DNA from 3 places in the Micromonospora sp. SH-82 genome. Region 3 is predicted to be linked to each of the others. Evidence: riboswitches for the same ligand, from Rfam matches in the RefSeq annotation. Region 3 holds a riboswitch; each other region holds the start of a gene.
The links. A riboswitch is a leader RNA that binds a small molecule or an ion and turns the genes downstream of it on or off. The one in region 3 is predicted to bind cyclic di-AMP.

Region 1: another riboswitch for cyclic di-AMP. It lies ahead of WHN02_RS05270 (NlpC/P60 family protein); the one in region 3 lies ahead of WHN02_RS12765 (C39 family peptidase).
Region 2: another riboswitch for cyclic di-AMP. It lies ahead of WHN02_RS07400 (coiled-coil domain-containing protein); the one in region 3 lies ahead of WHN02_RS12765 (C39 family peptidase).

The regions. Positions count from the first base shown of each region.
Region 1 is NZ_CP148049.1:1,139,624-1,144,596, forward strand. It holds gene WHN02_RS05260 ((Fe-S)-binding protein) at 1-575, shown strand, start outside; gene WHN02_RS05265 (NlpC/P60 family protein) at 793-1,806, shown strand; cyclic di-AMP (ydaO/yuaA leader) riboswitch at 2,000-2,140, shown strand; gene WHN02_RS05270 (NlpC/P60 family protein) at 2,204-3,202, shown strand; gene dcd (dCTP deaminase) at 3,457-4,035, opposite strand; gene WHN02_RS05280 (pyridoxamine 5'-phosphate oxidase family protein) at 4,147-4,701, shown strand; tRNA gene WHN02_RS05285 (tRNA-Gly) at 4,888-4,961, shown strand.
Region 2 is NZ_CP148049.1:1,583,115-1,588,087, reverse strand. It holds gene WHN02_RS07420 (hypothetical protein) at 1-150, opposite strand, end outside; gene WHN02_RS07415 (heavy-metal-associated domain-containing protein) at 240-449, opposite strand; gene WHN02_RS07410 (metal-sensitive transcriptional regulator) at 569-871, shown strand; gene WHN02_RS07405 (YibE/F family protein) at 1,182-2,531, shown strand; cyclic di-AMP (ydaO/yuaA leader) riboswitch at 2,698-2,828, shown strand; gene WHN02_RS07400 (coiled-coil domain-containing protein) at 2,833-3,840, shown strand; gene WHN02_RS07395 (carbonic anhydrase) at 3,968-4,630, opposite strand; gene WHN02_RS07390 (hypothetical protein) at 4,811-4,973, shown strand, end outside.
Region 3 is NZ_CP148049.1:2,771,927-2,776,899, reverse strand. It holds gene WHN02_RS12770 (CDP-glycerol glycerophosphotransferase family protein) at 1-1,043, shown strand, start outside; gene WHN02_RS12765 (C39 family peptidase) at 1,205-2,080, opposite strand; cyclic di-AMP (ydaO/yuaA leader) riboswitch at 2,115-2,256, opposite strand; gene WHN02_RS12760 (acyltransferase family protein) at 2,545-3,825, opposite strand; gene WHN02_RS12755 (polysaccharide pyruvyl transferase family protein) at 4,047-4,973, shown strand, end outside.

The DNA of each region.
Region 1 (4,973 bases), 1.6 Mb from region 3:
AGAACGTCGAGACGCTCAACGAGGTCTTCGAGGGGCGGGAACCGGCCAAGCGCAAGATCGTTGCGACCTGCCCGCACTGCTTCAACACCCTGGGCAACGAGTACGGCCAGCTCGGCGGCGAGTTCGAGGTGGTCCACCACACGCAGCTCCTGGCCCACCTGGTCGCCGATGGCAAGCTCACCCCGGTCCAGCCGGTCGACGGCGGGGTCACCTACCACGACCCGTGCTACCTGGGCCGCCACAACCGGGTCTTCGCCCCGCCGCGTGAGGTCCTGGGCAGCGCCATCGGCGGGGGCACGGGCGACGCCGACCTGATCGAGATGCCGCGCAACAGCGAGCGCTCGTTCTGCTGCGGTGCCGGGGGCGCGCGAATGTGGATGGAGGAGCGGATCGGCAAGCGGATCAACGTGGACCGGGTCGAGGAGGCCATGTCCACCGGGGCGAAGACGGTCGCCGTCGGCTGCCCGTTCTGCTCGACGATGCTCAACGACGGGGTCAACGGCAAGGCTGCCGGAGAACAGGTCGAGGTGGTCGACGTGGCCAGCGTCCTGCTCCGCTCGGTCCGGCCGGAGTGACCGGAGGGTGACCGACCCCCACATTGATGGGTACCCCTCGATCGCCGAATAGTGGATACCGTTGGTGTGCAAGCGATTGCTTCACCGTAATGGTGAAGATTGTCTTCTTGCCCCGATCGCTTTGCTTCCCTAATGTTGGGCACCGGCCGCTTGTGGGTCGTCTGTCTCGCCCTCCCCTCCTCGCGAGGCGCCCGGCGGCCGGTCGGCAAAGGAGTCGGTGCCGGTGGCGAGCCTGCCCCCTCATCGTCGTGTCCCGAAAACGCCCGCCCGAGTACGCGGCGCGCGACGGGCATTGGCGCGTCTGACAGCCCTGTGTGCTGCCGTGATCGTCGGCGCCGGGATGCTCGCCGTACCGGCGCAGGCGGAGCCCACGGTCGAGGAGATCGAAGCGCAGATCGAGAAGCAGTGGCGCCAGCTGGAACCCACCATCGAGCAGTACAACAAGGTGCGGTCCGAGCTGAGGGTCAACCGCAAGAAGTCCGACGACCTCGCCAAGAAGATCGAGCCGTTGCAGCTCGAAAGCGAGTTGGCGCTGAACCGGATCGGTGAACTCGCCTCCCGGTACTACATCATCGGCCCCTCGTACGAGCTGGGCGCGGTGCTGGTGAACAGCCGCCCCGGGCAGCTCGGCGAACAGCTCACCCTGCTGGACCGGGTGGCCACCGAGCAGCGTCGGCAGATCGAGGACGTCCTGGCCGTCCAGGCCAGGTTCAACACCCAGAAGGAGAAGCTGGACACGCTCGTCACCACCCAGGTCAAGCAGGAGAAGGATCTGGCGAACCGGCGCAAGAAGATCGAGGGTGAGATCAAGACCCTCCGGGCGTCGATGCCGAAGACCACAGTGCAGACCGCCAACTGCCCGACCATCAACGGGGTGGTGAACGCGGCGGCGCGTACCGCCATCCGGGTCGCCTGTGCGCAGATCGGCAAGCCGTACGTGTTCGGGTCCACCGGGCCGAACTCCTTCGACTGCTCCGGACTGACCCAGTACGCGTACCGGGCCGCAGGCATCAGCCTCACCCACTTCACCGGGGCACAGTGGAACGAGGGACGGGCGATCCCGCGTAACGAGGCCCGCCCCGGCGATCTGGTCTTCTTCCGCAGCGACCTCAGTCACGTCGGCATCTATCTGGGCAACGACAAGATGGTGCACGCGGCGAGAGCCGGTGTCCCGGTCAACGTCTCCAGCATCAACACGATGCCGGTCGCCGGGTTCCGACGACCTGGCTGACCCTCGGCGTACCCGAGGCCCTCCGTCGTCGACCACCAGACGACGGAGGGCCTTCGTGTGTGGGCCGCGCCGCGCCCGAGAGTGAACGAACGTGAGACGGAGTGTCACGTATCGCTCCGTTGCGGATAGGCGGTCGTCTCTCTACGCTGGTGAACCGTCGGTCGGCAGCAGAACCGTCCAACCCGGGCGGTCACGAACGACACCGCCGAGTCGCCCGCAGGGGTGATCCGGGAACCCAGGTACGTCGGGGTCAATCCGCAGTCCGCTGCGGTAGGGCGTCCCCTTCCGCCCGAACCCGTCAGCTGACCCGGTAGGCGGTTCCGTCGAAGGAGTACCGAGCCCGGTGGCACTTCATGCCCCGCGGCCACCGTCCACCAGGTCGGCGCAGGTCGACCCGGTGCCGGCTGGGCCGCGCCCACGCTCGTTCCGTTGCACCACAGCACTGGCCGCGACCGCTGCGGTCCTGGTCGGGGCCGCCGTCCTCGGGGTCCCCGGCCCGGCGTACGCCGAACCGTCGGTGACAGATCTCGAACGGCAGATCGACAGGGACTGGCACCGACTCGAACCGCTCATCGAACGGCACAACGCCGTCCGGCAGGACCTCGCCGACAAGCGTCGGGAGGCCGCCGCCCTGGCGGCCAGGATCGACCCGCTGCAACGCCAGGTCGACGCGGCGATGAAGCAGGTCAGCGACCTGGCCGTGCGGGCGTACAAGGGTGAGGGCTTCTCGGCGCTCAACCTGATGCTCTCCGGGCGTACCCCCGGTGAACTGGTCGGCCGGATCGAGCTGATGGACCGGTTCGCCCACCGCCGGCAGGAGGACGTCCGGGCCGTCCGGGACCTGCGTGACGAACTGGCGGCCGGGAAGACCCGACTCGACCGGATGATCGTTCAACTCACCCGGGCGGAGAGGGGGCTCGCCGCGAGCCGTCGACAGATCGACGCCGAGATCGCCAGGTTGCAGAAGCTGCGGCTGCGGGCGTACGACAGCGGTGCCGGTGGGCCGCTCCGCCCGGCGCCCTGCCCCGTCACCTACCCCGGGGGTACGGCAGGTGACGTGGTCCGGTTCGCCTGCGCCCAGATCGGCAAGCCGTACGTCTGGGGCGCCGAGGGGCCGAAGGCGTACGACTGCTCGGGATTGATGCTCGCGGCCTGGGCGAAGGGCGGTGTGGCGCTGCCGCACAACGCCGCCCGGCAGCGGAAGGTGACCTCCCCGGTCGGCCGCGCCGACCTGCGCCCCGGCGACCTCGTCTTCTACTACCGCGACGTGCACCACGTGGGGATGTACGTCGGTGACGGCTGGGTGGTGCACGCCGCCCGGTCCGGGGTGCCGGTGCGGATGAAGCGCCTCGGTGACGCCCCGATCCACAGCTTCGGTCGCCCCGGCAAGGGCTGACCGTTCCGGCTGTCGGCGAGTGCACGTCGGCCCGTGAGACCGACGTGGTGTCCCTGCCGACGGCAGGCCCGGGTACCGCTGTCGCGGTGGTGCCCTGCGCGCCGCCCCCGCTGGTCCCGCGGGGGCGGCGCCGGGTCCTCCCCCGGCGGTCCGTCCCGTGCCCGCTCACGTCCCCCGGCGGGGCGCCGTGGCCTTCGGTGGCTGCTGGTCGGTGCCGGCGGGCCGGTGCTTTCGGGCCGGGTGTCGGCCCTGGGTCAGCGGGTCGGCCAGGTGCGCCAGTGTTGCCAGGAGCGGCTCGGGGTCGGGCCGCGCTGCCCCTGGTAGCGGGAGCCGTAGACGGCCGATCCGTACGGGTGCTCCGAGGGGGACGAGAGCCGGAAGATGCAGAGCTGTCCGATCTTCATCCCCGGCCAGAGGGTGATCGGCAGGTTCGCCACGTTGGACAGTTCCAGCGTGACGTGACCCGAGAAGCCCGGGTCGATGAACCCGGCCGTCGAGTGGGTCAACAACCCCAGTCGGCCCAGGGAACTCTTCCCTTCGAGTCGACCGGCGAGCTGCTCGCCGAGGGTGATCACCTCAAGGGTGGAGGCGAGCACGAACTCGCCCGGGTGCAGCACGTACGGCTCGCCCTCGGGCACCTCGACCGGGGAGGTCAGGTCGTCCTGCTGGGCCGCCGGGTCGATGTGGGTGTACAGGTGGTTGTTGAAGACCCGGAAGAGCCGGTCGAGGCGTACGTCGATGCTCGAAGGTTGCACCAGGGAGGGCTCGAAGGGCTCCAACGCGAGCGTGCCCGTCTTGATCTCGATCAGCAGGTCACGGTCGGAGAGAAGCATTTGGCAACCCTATCGAGCACGCTCCGGGGCACCCGATCGGGTGCCGGTGATCGTGCCGGGTGACCAGCGTGTCGGGTCGATTCTCGTACAGGTGTTCGATAAGATGTGGACATGGCTTCCTGGTCCGACTTCGCCGCCGACGACCCCCGACTCGCCGACGGGATTCGCCTCCTCATGCAGCAGTACGGGCCGGGCTTCGGCTACCTGGCCACCGTCCGCGCCGACGGTGGACCCCGGGTCCACCCGGTCTCCCCGGTCATCACCGACGAGGGGCTCTTCTGCTTCGTCATCGACTCGCCCAAACGCCGTGACCTCGAACGCGACGGCCGGTACGCCCTGCACTCCTTCCCCCCGGAGGAGAGCGACGACGAGGCGTACGTCGCCGGCCAGGCCAGCCCGGTGACCGACCGGGCCCGGATCTCCCGGCTCGCCGACGTCGGCCGCGCCTCCCCCGACGCCGACTGGCGGCTGTTCGAGTTCACCATCGACGTCGCCATGCTCACCCGACGCGACCTGGGCGGCCTGGACGTTCCCGGTGCGCCGCCCCGACGTCCGGCGGTCCAGGTGTGGCTGGACCCGCGCGCCAGCCACGGCACCCGGCCCGACTCCGCCACCACCCCGGACCCGTGGCCTCCCGCCCGCCGAGCCCACGTCACCGCCGCCTGAACCCTCGTCCTTTCACGTCACCGGCCCTGCCGCCGAGGACGCTCGCGTCGATCATGAGGTCGGCGGCCCTGTGGATCTTCCGACCACCCGCCGACCCTCATGATCGACCCGGGTGCGAGTGGGCGAGGCACGGCTCGGGGGTGGCGTGGTGCGGTGGCGGCCGGTTCGGGTACAGTGGGGCGGCCTGCGGGTGTAGTTCAATGGCAGAACATCAGCTTCCCAAGCTGACAGTGCGGGTTCGATTCCCGTCACCCGCTCCACCACGAAAGCCC
Region 2 (4,973 bases), 1.2 Mb from region 3:
GCCGCCGGGGTCGCCGTCGTGGCCGCCGTGCTGGTGTTCGACAGCGGCCGGCGGGCCGATCGGCCCGACCAGGTGCCCGACGCCGTACGCGGCACCGAACACCCCCACCAGACCGAGGACGAACCCGGTCATCCTGCCCACCGTCCGCATCCCTCTCCCCTTCCACCCTTCCCGCCCGACCCGACACCCGCCCGCATTCACCGACCCCTGAGCCCTGAGCCCGTGCCGGGGTGGGTCGGTCAGGCGTCGACCAGTTCGTAACCGGCTTCGTCGACGGCGGCGCGCACTGCCGCCGGGTCGAGGGGGCGACTGCTGGTGACGGCGACCTCACCGGCGGCCAGGTCGACCCGGACGTCGTCGACCCCGTCGAGCGCGCCGACCTCGTCGCTGACCGACTTGACGCAGTGTCCGCAGGTCATGCCCTGCACCCGGTAGGTGGTGGTGACCATGTCCCGTTCTCCTCTCGACAGGCTTCCGTGTGTCTCCGGCAGCCTATCCTACTCATACCCCGTACGGGTATGTCCCGCAACCACCTCATACCCGTCGGGGGTAGGCGTACGCTGGCTTCATGACCACTCCTGCACCCGGCACCTCCCGGGGGTACACCGCCAGCAAGGACCAGCTCCTCGCCCGGCTGCGCCGGGTCGAGGGCCAGGTCAGGGGAATCGAGAAGATGGTGGACGAGGACCGCTACTGCATCGACGTCCTCACCCAGATCTCCGCCATCCAGGCGGCCCTGGACAAGGTGGCCCTGGGCCTGCTCGACGGACACACCCGGCACTGCATGCACGAGGGGGCCGCCGACGGCCGCGCCGAGGACATGGCCACCGAGATGATGGCCGCCGTCGGCCGCCTGATGAAGCGGGGCTGACCCCCGCCCACCCCTCCACCCCCTGCCACTGAGCCGCCGGCCGCCCACCGCCGGCCACCCACCCCCGCCCCTGCGCGCCCGCCGCCCACCCGGGGCCGGCGTGTGGCGACCTCCACCACCAGCCCCGACCCGTCCCCGCGACCACATCCGGTGACTACCATTCCCGGTTGGACCTCCGGGCACCTCGCATTCCGGTCACCCTGGGTGATCGAGGGGTACCCGACTGCGCCGTTGCGGGCATTTTCACGGGCGGGGTGAACCGACCGGCGTACGCACACGTAATCCGCCGTGGATCGTTTGGAGAGTCGCAATGGGAGCCGACCACACACGTCACGCCCCGTCCGCCCCACCCCGGGTCCGACGGGTCCTCGTCGCGACGGTGGTTCCCCTCTTCGTAGCCACCCTCGTCGCCGCCCTGCTGCTCTGGCCGGAGCGGACGCCGACGGCGGACGGGGGTGAGGACGTACCCCGCTATCACGGGACCGTCACCCAGGTGTTGACGGTGCCCTGCCCGCCCGTCGAACCGGGACCGGAGGGCACCCCGGAACGGGCCGACCGGCCCTGCGGAACGGTGACCGTCCGGGCAGACAGCGGCCCGGACGCCGGGCAGGAGGTCGAGACCCCGATCCCGGACGGCCCGGGCGCCCCCCGGGTGGCGGTGGGTGACGAGATCATCCTGGTCGAGCTGGTCGACCCGGCCGATCCGGAGACCAGCAGCTACAACATCGCCGAGCACCAGCGCGGCAAGCCCCTGATCTGGCTGGTGGTCCTCTTCGCCGCCGCGATCGTGGCGTTCGGCCGCTGGCGGGGCCTGGCCGCCCTGGGCGGGCTGGCGGCGAGCTTCGCCATCCTGCTCACCTTCGTGGTGCCGGGGATCAGCGCCGGCCGGTCCCCCCTGCTGATCGCCGTGGTCGGATCAGCACTGATCATGTTCATCGTGCTGTATCTCACCCACGGGATCAGCGCCCAGACCTCGGTGGCGGTCCTGGGCACCCTGGGCAGTCTGGTGCTCACCGGACTGCTCGCCGCCGCCGCCACCGCCGCCACCCACCTGACCGGGTTCGGTGACGAGGACGCCACCACCCTGTCGATGTTCCAGTCCGACGTCGACCTGCACGGACTGCTGCTGGCCGGGATCGTGATCGGGTCCCTGGGCGTCCTGGACGACGTCACCGTCACCCAGGCCGCCACGGTGACCGAGGTGGGCAACGCCAACCCGAAGCTGACAGCACTCCAGCTCTACAAGGCGGGCACCCGGGTCGGGCGGGCCCACATCGCGTCGGTGGTCAACACGATCGTGCTGGCGTACGCGGGTGCCTCACTGCCACTGATGCTCCTGCTGGTCGCCGACTCCCGGCCCACCGGGCAGGTCCTGACCAGCGAGTTCCTCGCCCAGGAGATCGTCCGCAGCGTGGTCGCCACGCTCGGACTGGTCGCCGCCGTACCCCTGACCACAGCCCTGGCCGCGGTGGTCACCGCCGCCGGACGCCGTACCCCCGAGAAGAAGACGGGCCGGCCCGACGGCGCCCCCCGACCCCGGCCCCCCGCTCAGCGCGACGACGCCCTCGAAGCCCTGAGCGACCCCCGGGCCGGAAGTCAGTCCCCCGACGCCCCCGCAGGGTGGCGCAATCGAGAAGGAGGTTCCGACCCCGCATGGTGACACTCCTCAGTGTGACCGCCGACGCTTCCCAGAATGAGAAGCTCATCACTGGTCACCCGCCGCTACGGCGAAAATACGCGTTTAGTCGGCTTCCGGACGTAGATCCCAGAGTCGACTCTCGGGTAACCTCGCTGCCGGTCACCGCCGAAGGCGCGCACCGGCGCCAGCGGGACCGCCGCCCAATCGCCGCGAGGCGAATCGGGGACCCAGGTACGTGGGGTGAATCCGCGCAAGCGGTAGGGGCCACTTCCGTCCCGAACCCGTCAGCTAACCCGGTCGGCGGCCGACGGAAGGGACGACTGTGACGGCACCCCTACGCCGCTGGCTGACGCCGGTGGTGGCCGTGATCACCGCGCTGGCCATCTTCTCCGGGTCAGCGCCGGCCATGGCCCAGCCTCGGCCCTCGGGGCACGAGGACGGTGACTCGAAGCTCCTCAACGATGTCATCGAGACGACCAACCGCAACTTCACCCAGGCCCAGAACAAGCTTGAGAAGTCCAAGAAGCGGCAGCTCCAGCTCGACCTGGAGGTCCGTCGGGCGCAGAGCGAGCTGGACCGGTTGGCACCCCAGGTGGGGCAGATCGCCGCCCAGTCGTACCGCAGCGGGCGGATCGGCGCGATGGCGATGCTCCTCGACAGTGACCAGCCCGACTCGTTCGTCAAGCGGGCCCAGGCGCTCGACGAGCTGAACATGGTCAACGCCCGGAAGCTGGCCCAGGTCCAGGAGGTCAAGGACGAGGCGGCCGAGGCCAAGGAGCAGCTCGACGCCGAGGTCACCGAGCAGCAGAAGCAGCACGCGCTGATGGCCAAGCAGAAGCGGGACGCCGAGAAGTCGCTCGCCCTGGTCGGCGGCACCGGCCTGACCGGCGGCCTGGTGGTGGCCGAGTCACCGGTGGCGAAGGTCGCGCCGGGGCGGGATTCCAACGGCAACTGGCGGCCGCAGGGTTGCACCGAGAACGACCCCACCACCTCCGGCTGCATCACCCCGCGCACCCTCCACATGTACAAGGAGGTCAAGCGGGCCGGGTTCGACAGGTTCGTCGGTTGTTACCGCCCCGGTGGCCCGTGGGAGCACCCCAAGGGCCGGGCCTGCGACTGGTCCCTCCAGAACCGCGGGTTCTCCCCCTGGCACAACAACGACACCCGGATGTACGGCAACAACCTGACCGCGTTCCTGGTCCGTAACGCCGACCGGCTGGGTGTCTACTACGTCATCTGGAACCGGCAGATCTGGTTCCCGGCGACGGGCTGGAGTTCCTACAGCGGCCCGTCCAACCACACCGACCACGTCCACGTCTCCCTGCTCTAGCCGGGCGTCGTAGCGAAACCGGGCCGCCCCCCTTCCTTCGGGGGGCGGCCCGTTCGTCGTCGCAGGCGCAGACCGGTTCGTCGTGAGGGGCGCGCGGCCCGGTTCGCGATCCGGCGCGAAAGACCGGTCAGAGGGTACGCGGAACCGCCGCCACAGTCCGGACCCGACCGGCGTTGAGCTGGTACGACATCCCCACCACGGCACACCGTCCGGCAGCGATCTCACCGGCCAGGACTGCCGAGTCGCCGACCAGTTCGTTGACGGTCTGGGCGATGTGGACGTCGATGATCCCCGCCGGGTCCACGATGCCCTGGGCGGCGGCGTGCCGGAGGCTGGGCAGGACGGCGTCGACCACTGCCCCGAGGTGTCCGGCCGGGCGGAGCCCTCCGGCGGCCACCGCACCGGCCGCCGCCACCGCCCCGCAGGAGTCGTGGCCGAGGACCACCACCAGGGGGGTGTGCAGCACCGTCACCGCGTACTCGACGCTGCCCAGCACCTCGGGGCCGGTGGTGTGCCCGGCGGTCCGGACGACGAAGAGGTCCCCCAGCCCACGGTCGAAGATGATCTCGGCGGCCAGACGGGAGTCGGAGCACCCCACGATCACGGCGAAGGGGTGCTGCTCCCCGGCGACCGCCGCCCGGTGGCCGGCGTCCTGGTTGGGGTGGCGGGGTGTCCCGTCGACGAAACGCTCGTTGCCTGCCTGAAGCTCGGCGAACGCCTCCTGGGGAGTCTCCGGCTGACGCAAGGTCCCACCTACCCTTGAACGAACTACCTGGTCAAACCCCCACATCAGGGGACAGGGTCCGGTCCTCACCGTCACACGCAGCGTGAGGCACGTCAAGCTACAAGTGATCTACGTTTCAGCCGCCCGACCGGGTCCCGGGATACGGGAAGGCCGGTCGGACCTGAACCGGGGACTCCTTCCGACCGTCGTCAGGTCGCCCGACCCCCTACCGAGGAGGAGACCACGATGCCCCCGACGAATGACCCCCGGAAGAGACTTGAGGACGCCCTGTTCATCGAGGACAAATTCATCGTCTCGAATCTGACCTCGGAACAGGCGGCCGACATCGCGAACACCGTTTCGAGGGATCTCGAACGGGCGGAGAGAGAGCGTGCTGCTTTCGCCGGCA
Region 3 (4,973 bases):
GCGAGCCGGAGTTCCTCGGCCCGGTGTCGGCGGCCACCCGCGCCCCGGTGGTGTTCTGCCCGACCCTCAAGGCGATGGACGAGGCGCTGGTGCCCAGCCTGAAGGTCGCCTTCTACGTCAACCACGGGGCGAAGAACAGCCACTGCGTCAGGTTCAACCACCTGACCCACATCCAGCTGCACCACGGCGACAGCGACAAGGCCCCCAGCGCCAACCCGGTCTCCGGGATCTTCGACCGGATCTTCGTGGCCGGTCCGGCGGCGGTCGAGCGGTACGCCCGCGCCGGGGTCGACATCCCGGCGGAGAAGTTCGAGGTGGTCGGCCGCCCCCAGGTGGAGGCGATCGAGGTCCGCCGGGAGGCGGTTCGGGGCCTGGCCGGCCCGACGGTCCTCTACACCCCCACCTGGACCGGGCACCACGCCGACGCCAACTACTGCTCCCTGCCGCAGGGCGAGACCCTGGTCCGGGCGCTGCTGGCCCGGGGTGCCACAGTCATCCTCCGGGCCCACCCGTACACCACCCAGAACCCGGCCTCGGCCCGACAGCTGGCCCGGCTCACCGAGCTGCTCTCCACCGACCGGGCCCGCACCGGACGGCCGCACGTCTTCGGGGCCGCCGCCGGTCGGGACCTGACCCTCACCGAGTGCGTCAACCGGTCGGACGCGCTGGTGTCGGACGTCTCCGGGGTCATCTCCGACTACCTCTACTCGGGCAAGCCGTACGCGGTGACCGACATGGTGGGCGAGGGTGACCGGTTCACCGAGCGGTTCCCCCTGGCCGGTTCGGCGTACGTGCTCCGGCGGGACATGTCGAACGTCGACGAGGTGCTGACCGCGCTGTTGCAGACCGATCCGGCGGAGTCGGCCCGGTGGCACACCCGCGCCCGCTACCTCGGGGACTTCCCGGCCGAGTCCTACGCGGAGGTGTTCCTGGCGGCCGCCCGGCGGCACCTGGACCCGGCGTGGACCCCGCCGGGTCCGCGTACCGGTGGGGATGCCGGGCTGGCCGACGCCGCCACCGGGCCACTCTCCCCCACCGCCTGAGCGACCACCGGGACGAACGCCGCTCCCCCACCGCCTGAACGGGCACCGGGACGAGCGCCCCTCTCCCATCGCCTGAGCGGCCCCGCGAGAACGAGACGGGCGCCGTCCCCCCTGCGCGGGGGGACGGCGCCCGTCTCGTGGACCGGGTGGGGCCTGCCGACTCAGGCGGAGTAGCCCCGGCTGGCGATCCAGTCGGCGAGCGTGCCCACTGTCAGCCAGTACGTCGGGACCGCCGGATTCGCCGAGTCGGCGATCTTCACGGTCCGGCCGTCGTCGCGGTAACCGACCACCGCGACGTAGTGTCCGCCCGGGAAGGAGTGCCAGCCCCCGGCGAGGTCGGTGGTGGTCCCGGCCACGTTCACCACCACGCCGCGCTCGTCGGCGACCGCCGCGACCAGGTCGGCCCGGAGCCGCTCGGTCTGGGCGGTGGTGGCGGCGTTGCCGGGGATCATCGTGGTCCGGTACGGGCTGCCGTCCACCACCTGGTTGAGCACCCGGGTGGTGTCGGCGGCCGAGTTGGTGCCCATCGTCGTGGTGCCGAGCCGCACCGCCAGGTCGTCCTGGGTCCGGGCCAGGCCCATGGCCGACAGCGCGTTGCGTACCGCCGCCGGGCCGCAGTAGTAGTAGGTGATCTGGGACTGGTGGTCGTGGTCGAGGACCTTCGACGCGGGCGGCTTCGGAGTCGCCGTACGGGTCAGGTCGGTCGCCGGTGCGGTGGTGCTGGTGGCGCTGCTCGCGGTCGCCGTCGGAGCGGGGCTCTGCGAGCGGGCGGTGGCGGTCGGGGCCGGGGTGGTCAGCGACGGCGCCGCGGTCTGCGGCGCGCTCAGCTCGGCGCGGGCGGGAAGGTCACCGGCGTAGGGGGCCTGTTCGGCGACGGTGGCCGGGGTGGGCTGGTCGAGGTCGGACCCGTCACCGGTGACGGCGACGCCGACTCCGACGCCCGAGGCCACCATGAGGGTCGCGGCCGAGGCGGCGACGACCTGGTACGAGCGGTCTGCGGTGAGCCGACGCAGCTGTCGCCCGAGATGGTGTCTCACTGTCGACTGAAGGGGATGGTGAGGCAAGGAACGGGGCTCCTTCCGATTCCGCCTACCGGGTTAGCTGACGGATTCGGGCGGGAAGAAGTCGCCCTACCGGGAGTGCTGGCTCCCGGATTCACCCCGGACTACGTGGGTCCCCGGCTCGTCCTGAGACGATTGAGCGGGTCGGAGCGGCGTCGCTTTTGCGATCGGGAACCGCACCGGACGCAGCGACACTACTGGCCGAGCTTTTCCCTGCCAACCCGGCTTGACCTGCTTAAACCTCGATCATGGCAGCAATCTTCACCGCACTCCGACAGTGTCGTGTATCTATGGGACGGGCGGTTTCATCCATCCGTCGAGGGCGACAACCGGACGTTCGGTGAGCATCCCCGAGGGATTGTCGGCGGGCGACGTCCCACCTGCGTCGCGTGACCGGATCCGGCGTCCTGTGAGCGGCATCACCGTCACGACGGGATGGGTCAGCGTCGTTCGGCGTCGCCCACCGGCTGCTCGGCGGCGGACGCCGCCGAGCGCGGCCCCGGCACGACCGGCTGCGGCTCGGGCGCGACCGACTGCGGTTCCGGCGCGACCGGCTGCGGCTCGGGCGCTACCTGTCGTGGGTCCGAACCGGCCGACTGCGGTCCCGACCCGCGCCGGGTGCGGCCGGAGCGGGAGGGGGCGAGCAGGCGCATCATCGGGGTCTCCAGGTACCTGTGCATCAGCCCGGCCAGCACCAGGTTGACCAGGAGGAAGGCCACCACCGCCACCGGCCCCCACCAGCCGGGCAGGCCGACGCCGTAGACGCCGGCGAGCCGGAGCACCGTGACCATGACGAAGACGTGCACCAGGTAGAAGGCGAAGGAGACCTCGCCGAGCCAGAGCATCGGCCGGGAGCGCCAGGGTGAGCGGCGGCCGTTGATGTCGGCGTCCGCCGCGGCGGTGATGACCAGGATGTACGCCACCGACAGGACCGCCGCCCAGAGCTCGGCGCGGATGAGCTCACCGGCCGCCACCCAGACGGCCACGAACACGACGCTGGCCACCGTCAGCCGGGGACCACGCCAGCAGCCCCGACGCATCAGCTCGGCGGCGGCGACGCCCATCCAGAACTCGAACGACCGGGTGATCGGGAAGATCTGGGTGAACCACCACCGGTACTCCGGTGGCACCAGCAACTGCGTCGGCCAGAGCGCCAGGATCAGCAGCGGTACGGCGACGACGACGGCCCAGAGCATCCAGGGTCGGGCCCGCCGGATCGCCGGGAGTGCGAACGGCAGGCACAGGTAGAAGAACAGCTCGCAGGAGAGCGACCAGCTGACCGTGTTGATGCTGTAGAAGTGGCCCGGAGTGGGGTCCCACGCCTGCAACAGCAGCAGGTTGGTGAGCGCCACCTGACCGTTCACCGGGTCGACGAAGTAGAGCCCGACGAGCAGCACGACCATCCACATGAGAATGTGGTTGGGATAGATCTTCGCGGCCCGGCGACGCCAGAAGGCCCGTTTCGAGTCCTCGGGGCGGGCCGACCAGACCAGGACGAAACCGCTGAGGATGAAGAAGAACTGCACTCCGGAGAGGCCGAGGGTGAAGACCTTCTCCAACACGCCCTGGGGTCCCGGCTCGGCGACGACCCGCATGGTGGCGGCGTGGAATCCGTACACCAGCAGGGCGGCGATCCACCGCAGTCCGGTGAGCGAGGGCAGCCGGGACAGGGCGGGGGTCGCTCCGGTGGCGGTCGCGCCGGTCGCCGATACGCTGGTCACGCCACCACACCGACCACGACCGTACGAACCACCACGACGTCTCCTCCTCCACGCTCCGTCGCCGGGGGTCGACCGGCCGCCGCCGGGGACCATACCGCAATCGGACGACCGCTCATCTTCGCGGCCGAATCGGACGGTGGTGACGGGCGTGGAGTAGGTAAGAGCCGATGCCCTAATATCCGCAGACCAGCCAGCGGGGGCATGGACGAGAGGGACCAGTGATGCACCAGCGGATTCTGCTCCGGGCCAAGAAGGGGCCCTTCGACATCTACCCGCCGGAGGAGACGTTCGAGCGGAACTGGATCGGCGACAACTCGGGAAACCTGGTTTTCAGCCACTCGGCACACAAGATCCTCCGGACCGCCAATGCGGAGATCACCTCGACCGGGTTCCGCTCCGACGCCCGGGACGCGGACATGATCAACGAGAACTACGACGTGTTCGTGGTCCCGTTGGCCAACGCCTTCCGGCGCAGTTTCGCCCACCGGCTGGTCAGCATGACCCGGCTGATCCGTCGCCTGAAGATCCCGGTGGTCGTCTACGGTGTCGGCGCGCAGACCAACCTCAAGGGCGACCTGGAATACCTGCGCCCGATCGACGACCAGGTCAAGGACTTCGTCGGGGCCGTCCTCGACCGTTCGCACACCATCGGCGTACGCGGTGAGATCACGGAGAACTATCTGCGTTCGCTCGGTTTCGACGCGGTGGAGGTGATCGGCTGTCCGTCGATGTTCCTGCACGGCGACACCCTGCGGGTGGAGAAGAAGAAGCCGTACCTCGGCACCGACGACAAGATCGCGCTCACCGTCTCGCCGTACGTGAAGTCGATGGCGAAGGTGATCAGTTCCCACCACCGGAAGTACCCGAATCTCTGTTACATCCCGCAGGACGTCAAGACCCTCGGTGTCCTGCTCTACGGTGACGCCCCCGAGGACCGTGGAAAGAAGAGCAACATCCCGATCCACACCTCGCACCCGCTGTTCACCGAGGACAAGATCCGGATGTTCGTCGACCCGTGGACCTGGATGGACCACCTCGCCGACTTCGACTTCAACTTCGGCACCCGGATCCACGGCACCATCACCGCACTGATCGCGGGCACCCCCGGTTACCTGTTCGCGCACGACTCGCGCACCCTGGAACTGGCC